One region of the Pseudarthrobacter sp. lyk4-40-TYG-27 genome, then DNA from elsewhere that is predicted to be linked to it. Evidence: riboswitches for the same ligand, from Rfam matches in the RefSeq annotation. Region 1 holds a riboswitch; each other region holds the start of a gene.
What was found. Region 1 has a riboswitch for cyclic di-AMP ahead of QRM96_RS18745 (aggregation-promoting factor C-terminal-like domain-containing protein). Riboswitches for the same ligand answer to the same signal wherever they lie in the genome.

Region 1 (4,176 bases):
TGCGCTGGCACTGACGCCCGTGGCCACGCTGATGTTCCGGTTCAACAACCCGGACGCCCTGCTGGTGCTGCTCATGACCGCCGCCGCCTATGCGGTGCTCCGCTCCGTGCAGGAGGACAGGCTGCGCTGGCTCCTGCTGGCAGGGGTTTTCCTGGGCTTCGGGTTCCTTGCCAAGCAGCTGCAGGTCCTGCTGGTGGTTCCCGGGTTTGCCCTCGCCTACCTGGTCGCGGCGCCCGCCAGGCTGGGCCGGCGGCTGCTGCACCTGCTCGCCGCCGGTGCCGCGATGCTTGCCGCGGCCGGCTGGTGGCTGGCCGTCGTGGAGCTCATCCCGGCTGCGGACCGTCCGTTCATTGGTGGTTCGCAGGACAATTCCATCCTGGAACTGACCCTCGGCTATAACGGCCTGGGCCGGCTGACAGGCGACGAGACAGGGAGCGTGGGCGGCGCCAACGGCTGGGGCGTTCCCGGGCTGTTGCGGATGTTCAACAGCGAATTTGGCGGCCAGATCGCGTGGCTGCTGCCCTCCGCACTGATCCTTGCTGCCGGCTTGCTGTGGGTGGGACGCCGGGCGCCGCGGACTGACGCCGTCCGGGCGTCGGTGCTCATCTGGGGTTCCTGGGTCCTGGTGACCGGCCTGGTCTTCAGCTTCATGGCGGGCATCATCCACCCCTACTACGCGGTGGCATTGGCGCCCGGGATCGCAGCCCTGGCCGGCCTGGGCCCGGTACTTCTCTGGCAGCACCGGCGGCAGGCCGCAGCGGCGGTCTTCCTGGCCGCCGCAGTGGCCGCGGCAGCCCTGATGGCATTCACCCTGCTGGGAACCACATCCGCCTACGGCCCGTGGCTGCGCTGGGTGGTGCTGGCGGCAGGCCTTGCGGCCGCAGCAGGAACAGGGTTGAACAGGTTCATCCGCCTGCGCTCCGTGCAACGGACGACGACGGCGCTCGCCATTGCGGCATCGCTCGCCGGCCCGCTGGCCTTCTCCATGTCGACGGCGGCGACGGCGCACAGCGGGGCCATTGTCAGCGCCGGACCGGCGACGTCGTTCGGCGGCCCGGGCGGGTTCGGCGGAAACCGGACCGGCGGGTTTGGCGCGGGCGGCACGTCCCGGCAGTTCAACGGCCAGGCTGGACAAGGCATGGGTGCCGGCCAGGGCGGGGCAGCGCAGGGCGGTCAGGGTGCCACCGGTGGCCGCGCCGGCGGGATGGGCGGCCTCCTGGGTGCGCCCACGCCGTCGGCCGGGCTCGTGGCCGCATTGAAGGACGGTGCCTCAAACTACACCTGGGCAGCGGCAGTAGTCGGTTCGAACAATGCCGCAGGTTACCAACTGGCCACGGAACTGCCGGTGATGGCCGTGGGCGGCTTCAACGGCACCGACCCCTCCCCCACGCTGGAACAGTTCCAAGCGCTGGTCTCCCAAGGCCGGATCCACTACTTCATTGCCGGCGGGACCATGATGTCCAGCAGCGGCTCTGACGCCTCCACCCGGATTGCACAGTGGGTGGAGTCCACGTTCCCGGCGCAAAACATTGGCGGGACCACGGTCTATATCCTGGCGGGATAACCCGGCGCCGGGGATCCGCCTGCAGCAAATCGACGCGCCATGATTCGTGACTTCCGTTACCCAAATGTGACTAATGCGCAATCTTCCTGTACCGTCGATTAGGTGCGGTCCCCGTTCGGGCCGCATATCCCGGGTTGACGCCAAGCTCTGCCGCTTCCCGGATTCCGCTTGAGCAACGGCAGAGGCGGGGGACCCACCGTCCCGGGCAATGATTGCCCTTGGGGTTAAGCCAGCACGTGTTTTTTCCGTGCGGCCGGATGCCCTCATCCGAACCCGACAGCTAACTCCGCAGGTGTGAGAGGCGATCAATCATGTCTAAATCCATGGCAAAACCATGCCTGCAAACCAAGGCAAAACATCGGGCCAAACCCCAGCCCGCCAAAAAGACCACCGTGGGCCGGCGTGTTGCGGTCCTCGCTGCATCATGCGCGGTGCTGGTTGGCGTTGGCGCGGCAGGCCAGGCGACCAACAGCATGACCCAGGCGTCGTCCACCGGGTCAAGCGCTTCCACGTCGGCGGCGGATGCCCAGATGAGCATCGAGAAGAGCGAAATCCGGTCCAACCCGGCCGCAAATCCTGCTCCTTCCGCCATCAGCGTGGCACCGCAGGCCGCGGAGCCGGCCCCCGCGCCCGCTCCCGCCGCCCCGCCGGCTGAAGCACCCGCACCTGCGCCGGCCCCCGCGCCTGAGCCTGCTCCCGCCGTCGCGGTTAACGATCCCGCGGGCGCCCAGGCCTACGCCGCCAGCCAGCTGTCCTCCTTTGGCTGGGGACCGGACCAGATGCAGTGCCTGCAGACGCTGTGGACCAAGGAATCCGATTGGACCACCACCGCCACCAACGCCAGCAGCGGCGCGTACGGCATCGTCCAGTCGCTGCCGGCGGAGAAGATGGCCAGCGCAGGCGCCGACTACCTGACCAACTACCGCACGCAGATCAACTGGGGCCTGGACTACATCAAGAAGAGCTACGCCTCGCCCTGCGGTGCGTTGAACTTCCACCTGGCACACAACTGGTACTAGGCACCACCAGCACCGGGCGCAACGCAAACCGCGGGCCGCATCATGTCGATGCGGCCCGCGGTTTGCGTTAACCGGCGCCCTGGACGTCGCCCGGCCCGGCGTTCCGCCAGGGGATGTACTGGACAGACCACTTGTTGCCGTCCGGATCGGCGAAGTACAGGAAGTGGCCCCACTGCTGTACATCCACGTCGCTGACGTCCACGCCGTTGCCCTTGAGCTGGCGGTGGGCAGCCTCGATGTCGCTGACCACCAGCTGGAGGTTGGATCCTGTGCCGGGCGGAGCGTCGGTGAGCCCTTCGCCGATGCAGATGGAGCAGGCGGAGCCGGGTGGCGTCAACTGCACGAAGCGGATCGACTCCGACGGGCGTTCGTCGTAGTCGGCGTTGAAGCCAACCTTGTTAACATAGAAATCCTTGGCGCGGTCCACATCGGATACAGGGACAAAGACGAGTTCTAGTTTCCAGTCCATCCGCACAGGCTAGCGGCGGGAACGGTTTTGAAAAAGGGTGGAACCTACCCGGCGATCCCGTACAGGCGGTCGCCGGCGTCGCCGAGGCCGGGAACAATGTAGGACTTCTCGTTGAGCTTCTCGTCGATGGAGGCCAGGACGATGTGCACGTTCGCGTCGCCCAGTTCCTCCTCCAGCTTGGCCAGGCCCTCCGGGGCTGCCAGCAGGCAGATGCAGGTGACGTCGGAGGCGCCGCGCTTGAAGAGGAACTTGATGGCCTCACGCAGGGTTCCGCCGGTGGCCAGCATCGGGTCCAGGACGAAGACCTGGCGGCCGGTGAGGTCCTCGGGGAGGCGCTCGGCATACGTGATGATGTCCAGGGTTTCCTCGTCCCGGGCCATGCCCAGGAAGCCCACCTCGGCGGTGGGCACCAGCTTGGTCATGCCTTCCAGCATGCCCAGGCCGGCGCGCAGGATGGGAACTACCAGCGGCGTGGGCTTGGTGAACGCGGTGCCGACCGTGGTGCTGACGGGCGTTTGGATGGTGACGGGCTCGGTGCGGACCTCCCGCGTGGCCTCATAGGCCAGGAGGGTCACCAGCTCCTCCGTCAGCTGGCGGAAGACCGGCGACGGCGTGTTTTTGTCCCGCAGGACGGTGAGCTTGTGGGCGACCAGGGGGTGGTCAACAACGAGAGTGCGCATCCCCTAAAACTATCATCCGGCGCTGCCTTTGCCGGGTCCGTAGTGTTCGCCGTCGTGCAGCTCCTCGGCCACCACGTCCCGGACGATGGGACGGTCGAACGACGGCGCCGCACCCACGTGTTCCCGCCTGCGGACAATGTGGAACAGCCGGTGGGCCATAATCACCACACCCACCCAGGTGAGCCCCAGCAGCCAGCCCGCCATGACATCCGTGAGCCAGTGGTGGCCCAGGAAAACCCTGCTCAAACCCATGGCGATGATGAACACCGCGCCCGCCGTGATGGCCAGGACCCGGACGCGCATGGCGTGGAACTGGAGGCAGATCAGGTACACCACCAGGCTGATCACCACGGTGGTGTTCAGGGTGTGCCCGCTCGGGAACGACGGGGAATCCTCATACGGCGGAACGGCGTCTGCGTGATCCGGGCGCGTGCGTCCCACCAG
Region 2 (4,176 bases), on a different contig from region 1:
CCAGGTCAGGGCGAAGCCGCGGGGCAGCAGGAAGTTACGTGCGTAACCGTCCTTGACCTCGACAACATCGCCAGCAGCACCGAGACCGGTTACTTCGTGGGTCAGAATGAGCTTTGCCATGTTAGTTAATCCCTTCCTTAGCCGCGGCCAGCGCCGGAGTAAGGCAGCAGAGCAACTTCGCGGGCGTTCTTGATTGCCTGGGCGATCTTGCGCTGTTCCTGCACCGTGACGCCAGTGACGCGACGGGCGCGGATCTTTCCGCGGTCGGAGATGAACTTGCGCAGCAATGCTACGTCCTTGTAGTCGATGACAGTGATGTCAGCGGCCTTCAAGGGGTTGGACTTTGGTTTGGGCTTACGGAGTTCAGCCTTAGCCATCGTGGAGCTCCTATTCTAGGGAGCCCGTGGATATTGATCCACGGGATGGTGGTGGTCCGACGGCGGCAAAACCTTGGGTGCCTTGCGGCTCCCGGGCAGTCCCGGCATCGGGCCGTTGTTTGGGTTTTAGAAGGGAGGTTCGGAATCGGGGCCGTTGCCCCAGCCGCCTGCATTGGACACGCCGGGCGTGGCCCAGGGATCGTCCTGTGCAGCCTGCTGGTTGCCGCCGCCCCAGCCTCCACCGGAGTTGCCGCCCTGGTTTCCACCAGGGTTGCCGCCTCCGAAGCCACCGCCGCCGTTGCCGCCGCCGAAGCCGCCCCCACCCTGTCCGCCGGAGCGCTGGGTGCGGTTGACCTTGGCGTTGGCGTAGCGCAGGCTGGGGCCGATTTCGTCGACCTCAAGCTCGATGACGGTGCGCTTTTCGCCTTCTTTTGTTTCGTAGGAACGGCTCTTCAAGCGGCCGGTGACGATCACGCGCATGCCCTTGGTCAGGGATTCGGCGACGTTCTCGGCAGCTTCACGCCAGACCGCGGCGCGGAGGAACAGGGTCTCCCCGTCCTTCCACTCGTTGGACTGGCGATCAAAGGTGCGGGGGGTGGAAGCGATGGTGAAGTTCGCTACTGCGGAACCGGACGGTGTGAACCGCAATTCCGGGTCATTGGTGAGATTACCGATGACCGTAATGGTGGTCTCGCCTGCCATCTACTGCCTCCTTGTTCGATCCTGGGTGAAGAGTGCGTTCCTGCGGGGTAAAGAATGAATTTTGGTGCTGATTACTCAGCAACAACCTTCTGCTCTTCGGGGCGGGTGATCTTGGTGCGCATGATGGTCTCGTTAAGAGACAGCTGGCGGTCAAGTTCCTTGGCGGTTTCCGGCTTGGCGGTGAAATTCACCACGGCGTAGATACCTTCGGACTTCTTCTTGATCTCGTAAGCCAGACGGCGACGGCCCCAGATGTCAACCTTTTCGATGGTTCCACCATCGTTGGTGATGACGTTCAGGAACTTCTGAAGCGACGGCTCAACGGTACGCTCTTCGACCTCGGGGTCGATGATTACCATCAATTCGTAAGGACGCATATGTGAACCCACCTCCTTTGGGCTAAGCGGTTACGGCATTTCCGTAACAGGAGGTTCATTTGCGATTCTGCAGAGTGCCTTGCCACCAGTACGGAGGCAGGACGCAGCACAGACTTCAATATCCTAGTGCATCTGGACCTGATAGGCGATTCGCGCTTGACTCAAGGCTAGCCGCGTGATGTGGCAGGAGCAGCCCGACCGGACACGTATGTGGAAAACGCAGGAGTATGCCGGTCGCCGTTAGACGTCTATGCGGGTGCACCGCGGGACGCCACGCCCACCGCGCCGCTTCCGTTACCCAATTGTGATTCCACGGGGATTTTCGTGTACGGTCTTCGGGTGGGCCGCCCCAGCCGGCCCCAATCCCGGAAGACGCCCAACTCTGCCGCTTCCGCGATCCCTCAGGTTCCAAGGCAGAGGCGGGGGACCCAAGTGTCACGGGCATGGCTCCCGCCTGCCCTCGGGGTGAAGCCGCGATCCGCGGCCGAATGGCAGCATTCGAACCCGACAGCTAACCCCGCCGGCGTTGAGAGGTAAATTCCCCATGCCCGCATCCCGCAAATTGAGCGCCAAACGCGCCCGCCGTCATCAGAATGAGACCCCATCGGCCGGGCTCCGTCAGTTCTTGACATCCAGAGATTCCCGCCGCCTGCCCTTGGCCGCCGGCCTGGCAGCAGCCGTCCTCGGCGCAGCCTCCCTTGGCCTCGGCGTCGCCAACGGCAATGAAGCTGCCGACGTATCCCGGGTGGCCAGCGCCGCCGGGGCCGGCAGCGAGGTACAGGTCCAGCCCACCCCGTCGGCCGCAGTCCAGTCCGCTCCGGCGCCCGCCCCGGCACCGGCAGCCGCACCCGCGCCCGCACCAGAGCAGGCTCCGTCCCAGGCGCCGGCTCCCGCGGCACCCGCCCCGGCACCGGCCGTTGCGGCTCCTGCACCGCAGTCCCCCATCGCCGTGGCACCAGCCTCGGCACCGCTGGCAAACAGCGGGACGCCCATGCCCGCAGGGGTCCCCGGAAACTGGACCATGACCTTCGCTGACGATTTCAACGGTTCAGGCCTGGACAGCGGTAAATGGTCCAACTGCTGGTTCTCCCCCAACTGCGGAACCATGAACAAGGTGGCCACCAGCCCAGCCAACGTCTCCGTGGCCAACGGCAACCTGGCCCTCAGCCTTGCCTCCTCGTCTTCCGGGTCCTTGGTCTCCACGAACCCGAAGGGTGGAGCGGGCACCGGGTACCAGTTCACCACCGGGTATGTCGAGGCCCGCATCAAGTTCCCCGGCAACGCCAACGGTCTCTATAACTGGCCCGCGTTCTGGACCACCGGGCAGTCCTGGCCGGCCACCGGCGAGAACGACATCGCGGAGGTCCTCCAGGGCAAGATGACCGTGAATTACCACTCCGGCTCCGGGTCACACAACCAGGGTGGCGTCGGCGGCAACTGGGCCAACGAATACCACACCTTCGGCTTGCACCGGATGGCCAACTCGTCGGACGTCTACTTCGACGGCGTGAAGGTCAAGTCCTACCCCACGGACGACGGAAACGCCCCGCAGTACATCGTGCTGAACGTCGGCGCTTCATCGACGAACCCGGTGTACGGCCCGCAGTCCCAACTCCTGGTGGACTACGTCCGCGCCTGGCAGTAGCCGGCCACGCGCCCCCTTGGAAAGGGCGACGGCGGGACTTCCCGCCGTCGCCCTTTTTGGCTTCCTGCGGTTCCCCACAAAGTTGCCCAGAGCAACCCTGCCACCCGAGTGTGATCCAGTACACTCTTGCAATGAAGCTCCTGTACGTGACGGAAAGCGTGCCAAACCGGGACCCGCAACTCGGTGATGGAAGCTCCATGATCCCGTACGAAGTGATCCTTCACCTTCCCGCGGATGTTGCCGTCACGCTGCTGACGTTTTCCGGCCCTGTCCCGGTTCCGGCGGAGCTCCGGGCCCGCTGCGAAACCGTCCACGAACTAGCCCCGCGGGACGACCCCGCCGCATTTGTCCGCTCCTTCGGCGGCCTCGCCGGCCTGGGAAAGCACCGGCGCTCCACCCCGTCAGCGCGGGCAGCGGCAGCCACCCTGTCCGGCAGCAGTGAGGCCACCCTCATCCATGGCCCGCACGCCCTCTTCCTTTCGCATCATGTGGCCGGTCCCGTGGTGCTGCAAACGGTGGACCCTTGGTCCATCCGGGCCGCCATGGACACGGATATTGCCCGCTCCCTCCGGCCGGCCTACCGGCTGCGCGAGCACCTCGCCGAACGGGCGGAACGGTCGCTGCCCGCCAGGGCGCGGCTGCTGACCGTCGGGGCACAGGACGCTGAAGCCTGGTCCGCGAAGCTCGGCCGGTCCGTGAAAAGCATCCCCAACGGAACCAGCGTGGCCGCGGGGCCGCGTCCGGACCGGAAGGCGCCGGTGGTTTGCTTCGCGGGCAGCCTCAACTACGCCCCCAACGTGGACAGCGCCACGGTCCTGGCCACCCGTATCGCTCCCCTCGTGTGGCGGGAGGTCCCGGAGGCACGGTTCGTCATCGCCGGGCGGCAACCCACAGCGGCAGTCCAGGCGCTGGCCGGTCCACACATCGAAATCCTGGCCAACGTGCCCTCACTCCCGGATGTCTTCAACGGGGCCGACGTCGCCGTCTTCCCCGACGAACACGGCGTAGGCATCCGAAACTCCGTGCTTGAGGCCCTTGCCGCCGGGCTGCCTGTAGTGGCCTCCCCGGTGGCGGC
Region 3 (4,176 bases), on a different contig from region 1:
GGCGATACGGTGGGACAACGCAAGGTACTGCGCTCGAGGAGCTGAGCTGGATGACGGATCTGATCGACACTACGGAGATGTACCTCAGGACCATCCTGGAGCTTGAGGAAGAGAACATCGTTGCCCTCCGGGCCCGTATCGCCGAACGCCTGCGCCACTCGGGGCCTACCGTTTCCCAGACCATCGGCCGGATGGAGCGCGATGGCCTGGTCGTCGTCTCCGGTGACAGGCACCTGGAACTGACCGACACCGGCCGCAAGCGTGCCACTGAGGTCATGCGGAAGCACCGGCTGGCCGAGCGCCTGCTGGCCGACGTGATCGGATTGGACTGGGCCTATGTCCATGACGAAGCCTGCCGCTGGGAACACGTTATGAGCGAACGGGTGGAGCGGCGCATCTACGAGATGCTGGACCACCCCACGGAGTCGCCCTACGGAAACCCCATCCCCGGCCTTGCCGCCCTGGGCGGAGAGCCCGGACCCGGGTTCGGCGACGGCGCCATCAGCCTGGTGGAGGCAATGAAGGCCTACGGGCCTGAATCGGCAGTGACCATCAGCCGGCTGGCGGAACCGATCCAGGTGGAGCCGGAACTGCTGACCCAGCTCGACGAGGGCGGTATCCGGCCCGGCGCGTCTGTCTCCCTGGAACGCGTCGGTGACTACATTTCGGTACGGGTGGCGGGAATCGAGGGCGCGCTGGAGCTGCCTCCCGAGGTGGCGGCACACGTTTTCGTCGCCGTGAACCAGGCCTGACGCCGCGTTTCCATACCCCACCCGGGGGATTCCACGCAAAGATAACGGAATTGTTACCTAGGGTCTTAAGCCCCTATAGTGGAACCCAGCGTTGATACTTAAGCGTTACCTGATCCGGAGCCGAGCTCTGCCAGCGGGCCAGGTGTACGAGTCGTTACTGGCAGAGGCGGGGGAACCACAACCGGCAGCGGGGGACTGCCTTGGGGTGAAGTCCGTCAGCAGCAAGCCTCTCCAGTGAAGGATTCTTCCGGGAATACCCCTGTGTAGAAGTTTGCCCATGACGGACCGGGTCTTTGATCTCTCTGACCCGAATCCGACAGCTAACTCCGCAGGCTATTCCAGAGAGGAACCCTTCTTGACCATGCAGACCTCCCGGGGCCGCCGTCGCGCGGCGGGCCCCCCTGAGGCACCCCGGGTTGTCGAAGTAGCCGCCGCGGAGCGCCCCCGCGACCCGCAACGGGATGCGCGCCGCCGTCGGGGTCCGTTCCGGCAAATCACCGACTTTGCCGCGGCCAGCGGCATCGGCCAAAAGGCTGGCATCGCCCTCGCCGCCACCGGCCTGGTGCTCACGGTGACCATGCCCGCCACCAGCCCCGTTATGGCGACGGATGCGGCCGGAATCGCGCCCCAGGCCGCCTCCGCAGTCAGCCCCCAGCCCCAGATTTCCGCGGATGTAGGCGCCCAGATCGACTTCAGCCGCTCAGCCGTCGTAACGCAGGCGGACCCCGACGGGAAGCTGAAGCAACTGCTGAGCGCCCAGTCGGCCGGATCGGTAACGCGTGCGGCTTCCGCCGGGACCCTGGCCGCGCCGCTGGCATCCCTCGTGACCGCGTCGCCCTTCGGCTACCGGGTCAGCCCAATCACCGGCGGCACCGGAGATTTCCACCGCGGACAGGACTTCGTGGCACAGTGCGGGACGTCCGTCCTGGCAGCCGCAACAGGAACCGTGACCTTCGCCGGCTGGCACCAGTTCGGCGGTGGAAACCGGGTGGTGATCGACCATGGCAACGGCCTGGAGACCACGTACAACCACCTCTCGTCCTTCAACGTCAAGGTGGGCCAAACGGTCTCCCGCGGCGAAGTCGTGGCGTTGAGCGGGACCACCGGGGCGTCCACCGGCTGCCACCTGCACTTCGAAGTTCAGGTCAACGGCGAAGTGGTCGATCCGATGGGCTGGCTGTAACCGTTTGATTGCGCACTCCCAGATCGCCGTGACCCGCCGTGACCTGAATGTGACATTGAAGCAAAACTGCTGTACCGTCTAACTCGCGTCAACTTTTCCGAAGTTGACGCTCTTGAGTGGATTGCCTAACTCTGCCACCGCTCAAGGTCCGTTCGCATTTCATCGTCTGGCAGGGGCGGGGGAACCAATTTTGGCCTTCTGCGTTCTGGAAGGCCTTGGGGTTAAGTCATGAGCTTCCCAGGAAGCGAAGTGGCCGGGTGACTCCCATCCGAATCCGACAGCTCACCTCGCAGGCATTGGGAGAGGCTACCTTCGTGTCTTCACGCCATAATTCTGCGCGCCACCGTGCGCAAACGGTTCGCGTCAACCCCTTGGACGCCATGTCCAAGGCCGTAAGCGCCAATGCCGGGACCGTGGGCCGCCAGGCTGCCGTTGTGGCAGCGGCTTCAGGCCTCATCCTGAGCATGGGCCTGCCGGCCAACGCCGCGGACACCACTGCCGGCATCTCGGCCTCCACGGAGTCCGGTTCCGCGCAGACCGCCCTTGCTGTCACCGCGGCCCCCACGGCCACCGTTTCCTTCGAGCGTCCGGCGGTCAAGACCACCGCCGCCCCGAAGGTGGAAACCGTGCGCACCCAGTCCACCGCGTCCGCGGACCGCACCGCCACCACTGCCGGCCAGGAGGCGTCCAAGGCCGGACAGGCAGTAGAAGCCGTTTCGTCCGCAGCCACCTCGGGTATCGCCGCGATCGCCTACACCGGCATCGGCCACCCCTACGTCTGGGGCGGCACCACCCCCAACGGCTGGGACTGCTCCGGCTTCGTTCAGTGGGTCTACGCGCAGGCTGGAATCAGCATTCCCCGCACGAACGCGTGGAGCATCATGACCCCCACCTCCACCCCCCAGCCGGGCGACCTCGTGGTCCAGAACGGCGGCGCACACGTCGGCATCTACGTCGGCAACGGCATGATGATCAGCGCGCTCAACCCGTCGCAGGGAACCATGCTCCACTCTCCCGCAGCCACCGGTACTTCCACGTACTACCACCTGAACAAGTAGTTCTTGGGCTCCACGCTCCAAGGGCTATTTCTTTGCCCAAAGCTTTTTCGCTAGAAACCAACATCCCCGTTCGGGACGCGCCGGCGTACCCCCAAGATGCCGGCGCATCCAACCCCCTCGGACAGGCCACCGCGGTCCAGAGGAAAACGAAAGAGAGAACTGATGACGACTCGTGCTACCGCACGGCACCGCGCCGAGGTCACCAAAACCAACTCGATCGCGATCATTGCCAAGGCTGTCAGCGACAACGCCGGCGGCATGGGCCGCCAGGCTGCAGTAATCGCTGCAGCTTCCGGCCTGGTCCTGACCAGCGGCATCGCAGCCAACGCAGCCGACACCAACGTCAAGCGCGACTCGGCTCCGGCATCCGCCATGGAAGTTGAATCCGCCGTCGACGCTCCGATCTCAGCGGCTTCCACCATTGCCATCAGCTTCGAAAAGCCGGCCGTTACCACCACTCCGGCACCGGCTCCCGAGCCCGAGGTTGCGGTGCAGGAAGCCGCTCCCGCTCCCGTTGCCCAGGCCGTTGCCGCTCCCAAGGTGACTGCCAAGGTTGCAACTGCCGATGCCACGGCTGCCCCCGCCGCCCAGGTTTCCGCCAGCGGAAAGGGTGCTGCCATCCTGTCCGCTGCCTACGCCCAGCTTGGCGTACACCAGGACTGCACCATGCTGGTGACCAACGCACTGGCTGCCGTCGGCATCCACTTCCACGACTGGCCCGCCGGTTACCTGTCATTGGGTGACAGGGTGTCCGCATCCCAGGCCCAGCCCGGAGACCTCATCTACTACGCCGACGGTGGCGGAGGAATGGCCCACATCGCCGTCTACGCCGGAAACGGGATGGCCGTCCACGGCGGCTTCAACGGCAACGACACCGTTGTGTTCAGCGCCAACGTTGGCTCCGGACCGGTCTTCATCCACGTTCGGTAACCACTGCCGCCCGCCGCACGCGGCGCCGCATAAGATGTGCCCGGAAGGACCCCTGCCCTTGAGGCGGGGGTCTTTTCCCATTTAACTCCCGCCATTCTGCGTGCATCCCGGCTCCCGCCACCGGGGTGGGATCCGGCCTCCGCGTATACCGATTACCTGATATTGCAATTCTCTGTTTACTCTTGTGATGTCGATCCATAGCCCGGACATGCCGAGGGCAGCCGGCCCTCGTGCCCCTGACGGGTGCGGCCGT
Region 4 (4,176 bases), on a different contig from region 1:
TCACCTTCGACGGCCACTTCGCCCGTGAACTGGCGGAACTTGCCGTTCCCTGGCAGGCCGAGGAAGCTCCGGACCCCGAACTCCTGGTCCTGAATGAAAAGCTCGCAGCAGGCCTGGGCCTTGACCCGCGATACCTCCGCAGTCCCGAAGGGGTGCGCCTCCTCGTGGGCAACCACGTTCCCGCCGGTGCCACCCCGGTGGCGCAGGCTTACGCGGGCCACCAGTTCGGCGGCTACTCCCCATTGCTCGGCGACGGACGCGCGCTCCTGCTGGGGGAAGTCACGGACCGCGCCGGCCGCCTGCTGGACATCCACCTCAAAGGCTCGGGGCGCACCCCCTTCGCCCGCGCCGGGGACGGCCGGGCCGTCGTCGGGCCAATGCTGCGCGAGTACGTTGTCAGTGAGGCCATGCACGCCCTGGGTATTCCCACCACGCGCTCCCTCGCCGTGGTGGCGACGGGGCGGCAGGTCCGGCGCGAGGGCATGCTGCCCGGTGCTGTCCTGGCACGGGTGGCCAGCAGCCACTTGAGGGTTGGGAGTTTCCAGTACGCCCGGGCCACGGAGAACATGGACCTGCTCAAGCGGCTGGCTGACCACGCCATCAGCAGGCACTATCCGGACGCTGCCGTCGCCCCAAACCCCTATCTGGCACTGTTTGCGTCCGTCTGTTCCGCCCAGGCCGGGCTGGTGGCCCGGTGGATGCTGGCGGGATTCGTGCACGGGGTCATGAATACGGACAACATGACCATCTCAGGGGAAACCATTGATTACGGCCCGTGTGCGTTCCTGGATGCCTTCGATCCCGCCGCCGTCTTCAGTTCCATCGATGTCAGTGGCCGTTACGCCTACGCCAACCAGCCAGTCCTTGCCGAATGGAACCTTGCCCGCCTTGCCGAGGCAATGCTGCCGCTCGTTGACGAAGACGAGGACAAGGCTGTTGCTGCAGCGGTTGAGGTGCTCGGTGGATTCCGTGGACAGTACAGCACGGCGTGGACGGGCGGCATGAAAACCAAACTGGGTCTTGCCGCTGGAAACGCCAGCGACGACGCCGCGTCCAGCCTTATTGACGATGTGGTGGCCATCCTCAAGGACGGCCCGGTGGATTACACCCTGTTCTTCCGTAACCTAGGCAGGGCCGCCCGCGGCGACCTGCGCCCGGTGCGCGGCATGGTGATGGATTTGGCCGGCTTCGACGCCTGGTCGGAGCGGTGGTTGGCGCTGCAACCCGACGCAGGTCTGATGGACAGCGTCAACCCGGCGTACATTCCACGGAACCATCTGGTGGAGGAAGCCCTCGCCGCCGGCACGGAGGGAGACACTGCCCCGCTGCACCGCCTGCTTCAGGCCGTGACCGATCCTTTCACCGAGCGGGCCGGACTGGAACGCTACATGGACGGTGCCCCGGCGGACTTCGGGACCTATACGACCTTTTGCGGGACCTGATCCGACAACAACAGGAGGGTGGCAACCGGAGACCCGGCTGCCACCCTCCTGTTGGGAGCAGGCTTTACTGCGCGAAGACTAGGCGACGCGGACCACTGAGTAGCCGCTGAGCCAGCTGATGGAGTGCACCTGCGTGGTGTAGCCGTTGACGCCGCCACTCACAACCTGGCCGTTTCCGGCGTAAACGCCCACGTGGCCCGAGGTGATGATGAGGTCGCCGGGTGCCGGGCTCCCGACCACGCTGCCGTACTGGAAGAACTGCGTGGGAGCCAGGTCGCCGACGCTCTTGCCGACGGAGCGCAGGGCCTTTTCAACCATGGCGGTGCAGTCCTGGCTCACGCCGACCTGGCCGTAGGCGGAGGCCAGGATGGCAGCACCGGTCCCGCTCCCGGTGGTGGACGCCACCGGCGTTGCTGATGCGTAGGACATGTTCATGCCGGTGTTCGCCGGTGCGGTGGCGGCTGCCGCCTGGACGGGGGCCGCTGCCGGCGCCGGGGCAGGTGCTGCCACGTAGCCGGCGCCGGGGATCTGGATCTGGTCACCGGGGTAGATGATGGACGACAATCCCAGGCCGTTGGCAGCCAGGACGTCATTGAGGCTGACTCCGTACGCGGCCGAAATCGCGCCGAGGGTGTCCCCGGAAACGACGGTGTGGACGGTTGCTGCCGCGGCTGCCGGAGCAGTTGCAGGAGCTGCGGCGGCCTGGACGCTGGCCTGCTCAGTGGTGTCCGCGCCCGTCACGCCCGCATGTGCCGGGGCGCCGACGCCGAACGCGATGCCGGACGCGGCGGCAACAGCGAGGGCCGGACGGCCAAACGAACGGGCCTGTGATTTGGCCGTCATGGCGAGTCCCTCGAGCGCAATGGAGCGGGCCGGGGTCGCGCGGTGGCGGGCAGTGCTGAGATTCTTTGACACGATTGATCGCCTCTCCCATGCCTGCGGGGTGAGCTGTCGGGTTCGGGTTGGAGATACCCGGCCGAACATATCTCCGCGGTGGGCGGAGGAGCTGTCCGGCTTAACCCCAAGACCTGAAAGGCCGTGGAAACTTGGTTCCCCCGTCCCTGCCAGCATGAATGCGGTTGAATCCCGGTATCAGCGGCAGGGCTCGGCAAACTGATGGGAGTGTCCCGTTTGGGGAGGGACACCAGAAGACCATAACCCGCCGACCCTCCCATTGTCACGTTTAGATAACATGCGAGGTTCTTCTCTCGTATTCAACCAGCGATTGGATGGGTCCGATCCACCCTCGCCGGGCTCCCGCCGGTCCGGCACCGGACCAAACGGGTAACAAAGCAGGCACGGCCGCCTTTCCGCTCCGGCGTGCCGCCGGTATGCTTCGGGACTATGCCCCTGTTCGTGACCATGCCCACGTCCCCGCTGGTGGGGGGACTGCTCGCCATCGCAGTGGCAGCGGCCACGGTCCTGCCTGCCACGGCAGACGAGCCTGCACCTCCCGGTGGGTATCCGTCTTGGGCTGACGTGCAGCAGGCGCAGTCTTCCGAGGCAGCGAAAGCGGCAGAGATCACCACCATCAATGGGCTCCTGGACGGCCTCCAGACCCAGGCTGAAGCCGCCGGCAACACGGCGGTCCGGGCAGCGGCCGACTACGCCGCAGCCGACGCCGGGCTGCAAGCGGCATCGGTCAGGCTGGATACATTGTCCGCCCAGGCTGCCCGCGCCAACGACGAACTGGCCCGTCATCGCAAGGAAATCGGAGCGCTTGCCGTCCAGGCGTACAAGACGGGCGGGACCAATACCGGATTCTTCGTGGCCCTTGATGCCCTGCAGAACAACAGCGTCCAAGGGCTCAACCTCGTCCAGCTGGTGGGCGACAAGACTGCTGCTCTGGTGGAGAAAGCTGCGGCTGCCGGAAAAGTTGCCGCATCCCTGGCAGAGCAGGAAAAAGTGGCCCGCACTGAGCGGGAACGACTGTCCGGGGAAGCAAAAGCCAAACTGGACGCAGCCCGCTCCGCCCAGGACGCGCTTGCCCGGCAGGTAAATGACGAACAGCAGCACAGCACCGAACTGACCGCCCAGCTGGCCTCGCTGAAGGGAACGACGGCGGCACTTGAGGGGGAGTATCGCCAGGGCCAGGCGGCGCTGGCTGCCTATGAAGCGGCCCAGGAGGCCAAGCGCGCCGCTGCGGCGGAGCAGGCCCGCCGGCAGGCCGAAGCCGCGGCGCAGGCTGCCGCGGCCGCAGCCCGGCAGCCCAAACCCGCGGCTGCGGCTCCGGCCGGCAACGCGGCGGTACCGGCCCCGCCGGCCGACCCGGTTCCCGGCAGTCCGCCGCAGCCAGCCGTGCCCGGCCCGCCGCCCGTCGTCGTTCCCTCCGTCCCGGGCGGTGCCGTCAATGATCCTGCCGGCGCCAAGGCCTATGCCTCAGGACGCCTGGGTGCCCTCGGCTGGGGCGCCGACCAGTTCCAGTGCCTGTCCCAGCTGTGGACCAAGGAATCCGGCTGGCTGACCACGGCCACGAATGCCTCATCCGGGGCCTATGGCATAGCCCAGGCCCTGCCGCCGGGAAAGTACGCCAGCGCCGGAAGCGACTGGCTGACGAGTTACCGGACGCAGATTGACTGGGGGCTCGGCTACATCCGCGACCGCTACGGGTCCCCGTGCGGCGCCTGGAGCCATTCCGTCGCCCTGAACTGGTACTGACTGGCGCGCTAGGCTTTCCGCATGCCAGATTTCGAACGGTTCAGGGTGCTGCTCGAAGAGGAACGGGCCCGGAGGT

Region 2: it holds a riboswitch for cyclic di-AMP, as region 1 does, so the genes downstream of both, QRM96_RS06985 (glycoside hydrolase family 16 protein) here and QRM96_RS18745 (aggregation-promoting factor C-terminal-like domain-containing protein) in region 1, are expected to answer to the same signal.
Region 3: it holds a riboswitch for cyclic di-AMP, as region 1 does, so the genes downstream of both, QRM96_RS03740 (C40 family peptidase) here and QRM96_RS18745 (aggregation-promoting factor C-terminal-like domain-containing protein) in region 1, are expected to answer to the same signal.
Region 4: it holds a riboswitch for cyclic di-AMP, as region 1 does, so the genes downstream of both, QRM96_RS00785 (C40 family peptidase) here and QRM96_RS18745 (aggregation-promoting factor C-terminal-like domain-containing protein) in region 1, are expected to answer to the same signal.

What each region holds. Positions count from the first base shown of each region.
Region 1 is NZ_JARVSH010000012.1:32,617-36,792, reverse strand. It holds gene QRM96_RS18750 (glycosyltransferase family 39 protein) at 1-1,564, shown strand, start outside; cyclic di-AMP (ydaO/yuaA leader) riboswitch at 1,710-1,870, shown strand; gene QRM96_RS18745 (aggregation-promoting factor C-terminal-like domain-containing protein) at 1,876-2,583, shown strand; gene QRM96_RS18740 (glyoxalase superfamily protein) at 2,651-3,052, opposite strand; gene upp (uracil phosphoribosyltransferase) at 3,097-3,732, opposite strand; gene QRM96_RS18730 (phosphatase PAP2 family protein) at 3,745-4,176, opposite strand, start outside.
Region 2 is NZ_JARVSH010000003.1:548,945-553,120, reverse strand. It holds gene rplI (50S ribosomal protein L9) at 1-120, opposite strand, end outside; gene rpsR (30S ribosomal protein S18) at 138-377, opposite strand; gene QRM96_RS06995 (single-stranded DNA-binding protein) at 504-1,079, opposite strand; gene rpsF (30S ribosomal protein S6) at 1,151-1,456, opposite strand; cyclic di-AMP (ydaO/yuaA leader) riboswitch at 1,827-1,996, shown strand; gene QRM96_RS06985 (glycoside hydrolase family 16 protein) at 2,082-3,101, shown strand; gene QRM96_RS06980 (glycosyltransferase) at 3,233-4,176, shown strand, end outside.
Region 3 is NZ_JARVSH010000002.1:61,891-66,066, forward strand. It holds gene QRM96_RS03730 (iron-dependent transcriptional repressor DtxR) at 51-752, shown strand; cyclic di-AMP (ydaO/yuaA leader) riboswitch at 871-1,101, shown strand; gene QRM96_RS03735 (M23 family metallopeptidase) at 1,114-1,935, shown strand; cyclic di-AMP (ydaO/yuaA leader) riboswitch at 2,064-2,245, shown strand; gene QRM96_RS03740 (C40 family peptidase) at 2,316-2,993, shown strand; gene QRM96_RS03745 (NlpC/P60 family protein) at 3,156-3,923, shown strand.
Region 4 is NZ_JARVSH010000001.1:158,365-162,540, forward strand. It holds gene QRM96_RS00780 (protein adenylyltransferase SelO) at 1-1,442, shown strand, start outside; gene QRM96_RS00785 (C40 family peptidase) at 1,521-2,357, opposite strand; cyclic di-AMP (ydaO/yuaA leader) riboswitch at 2,361-2,533, opposite strand; gene QRM96_RS00790 (coiled-coil domain-containing protein) at 2,787-4,100, shown strand; gene QRM96_RS00795 (TraR/DksA family transcriptional regulator) at 4,122-4,176, shown strand, end outside.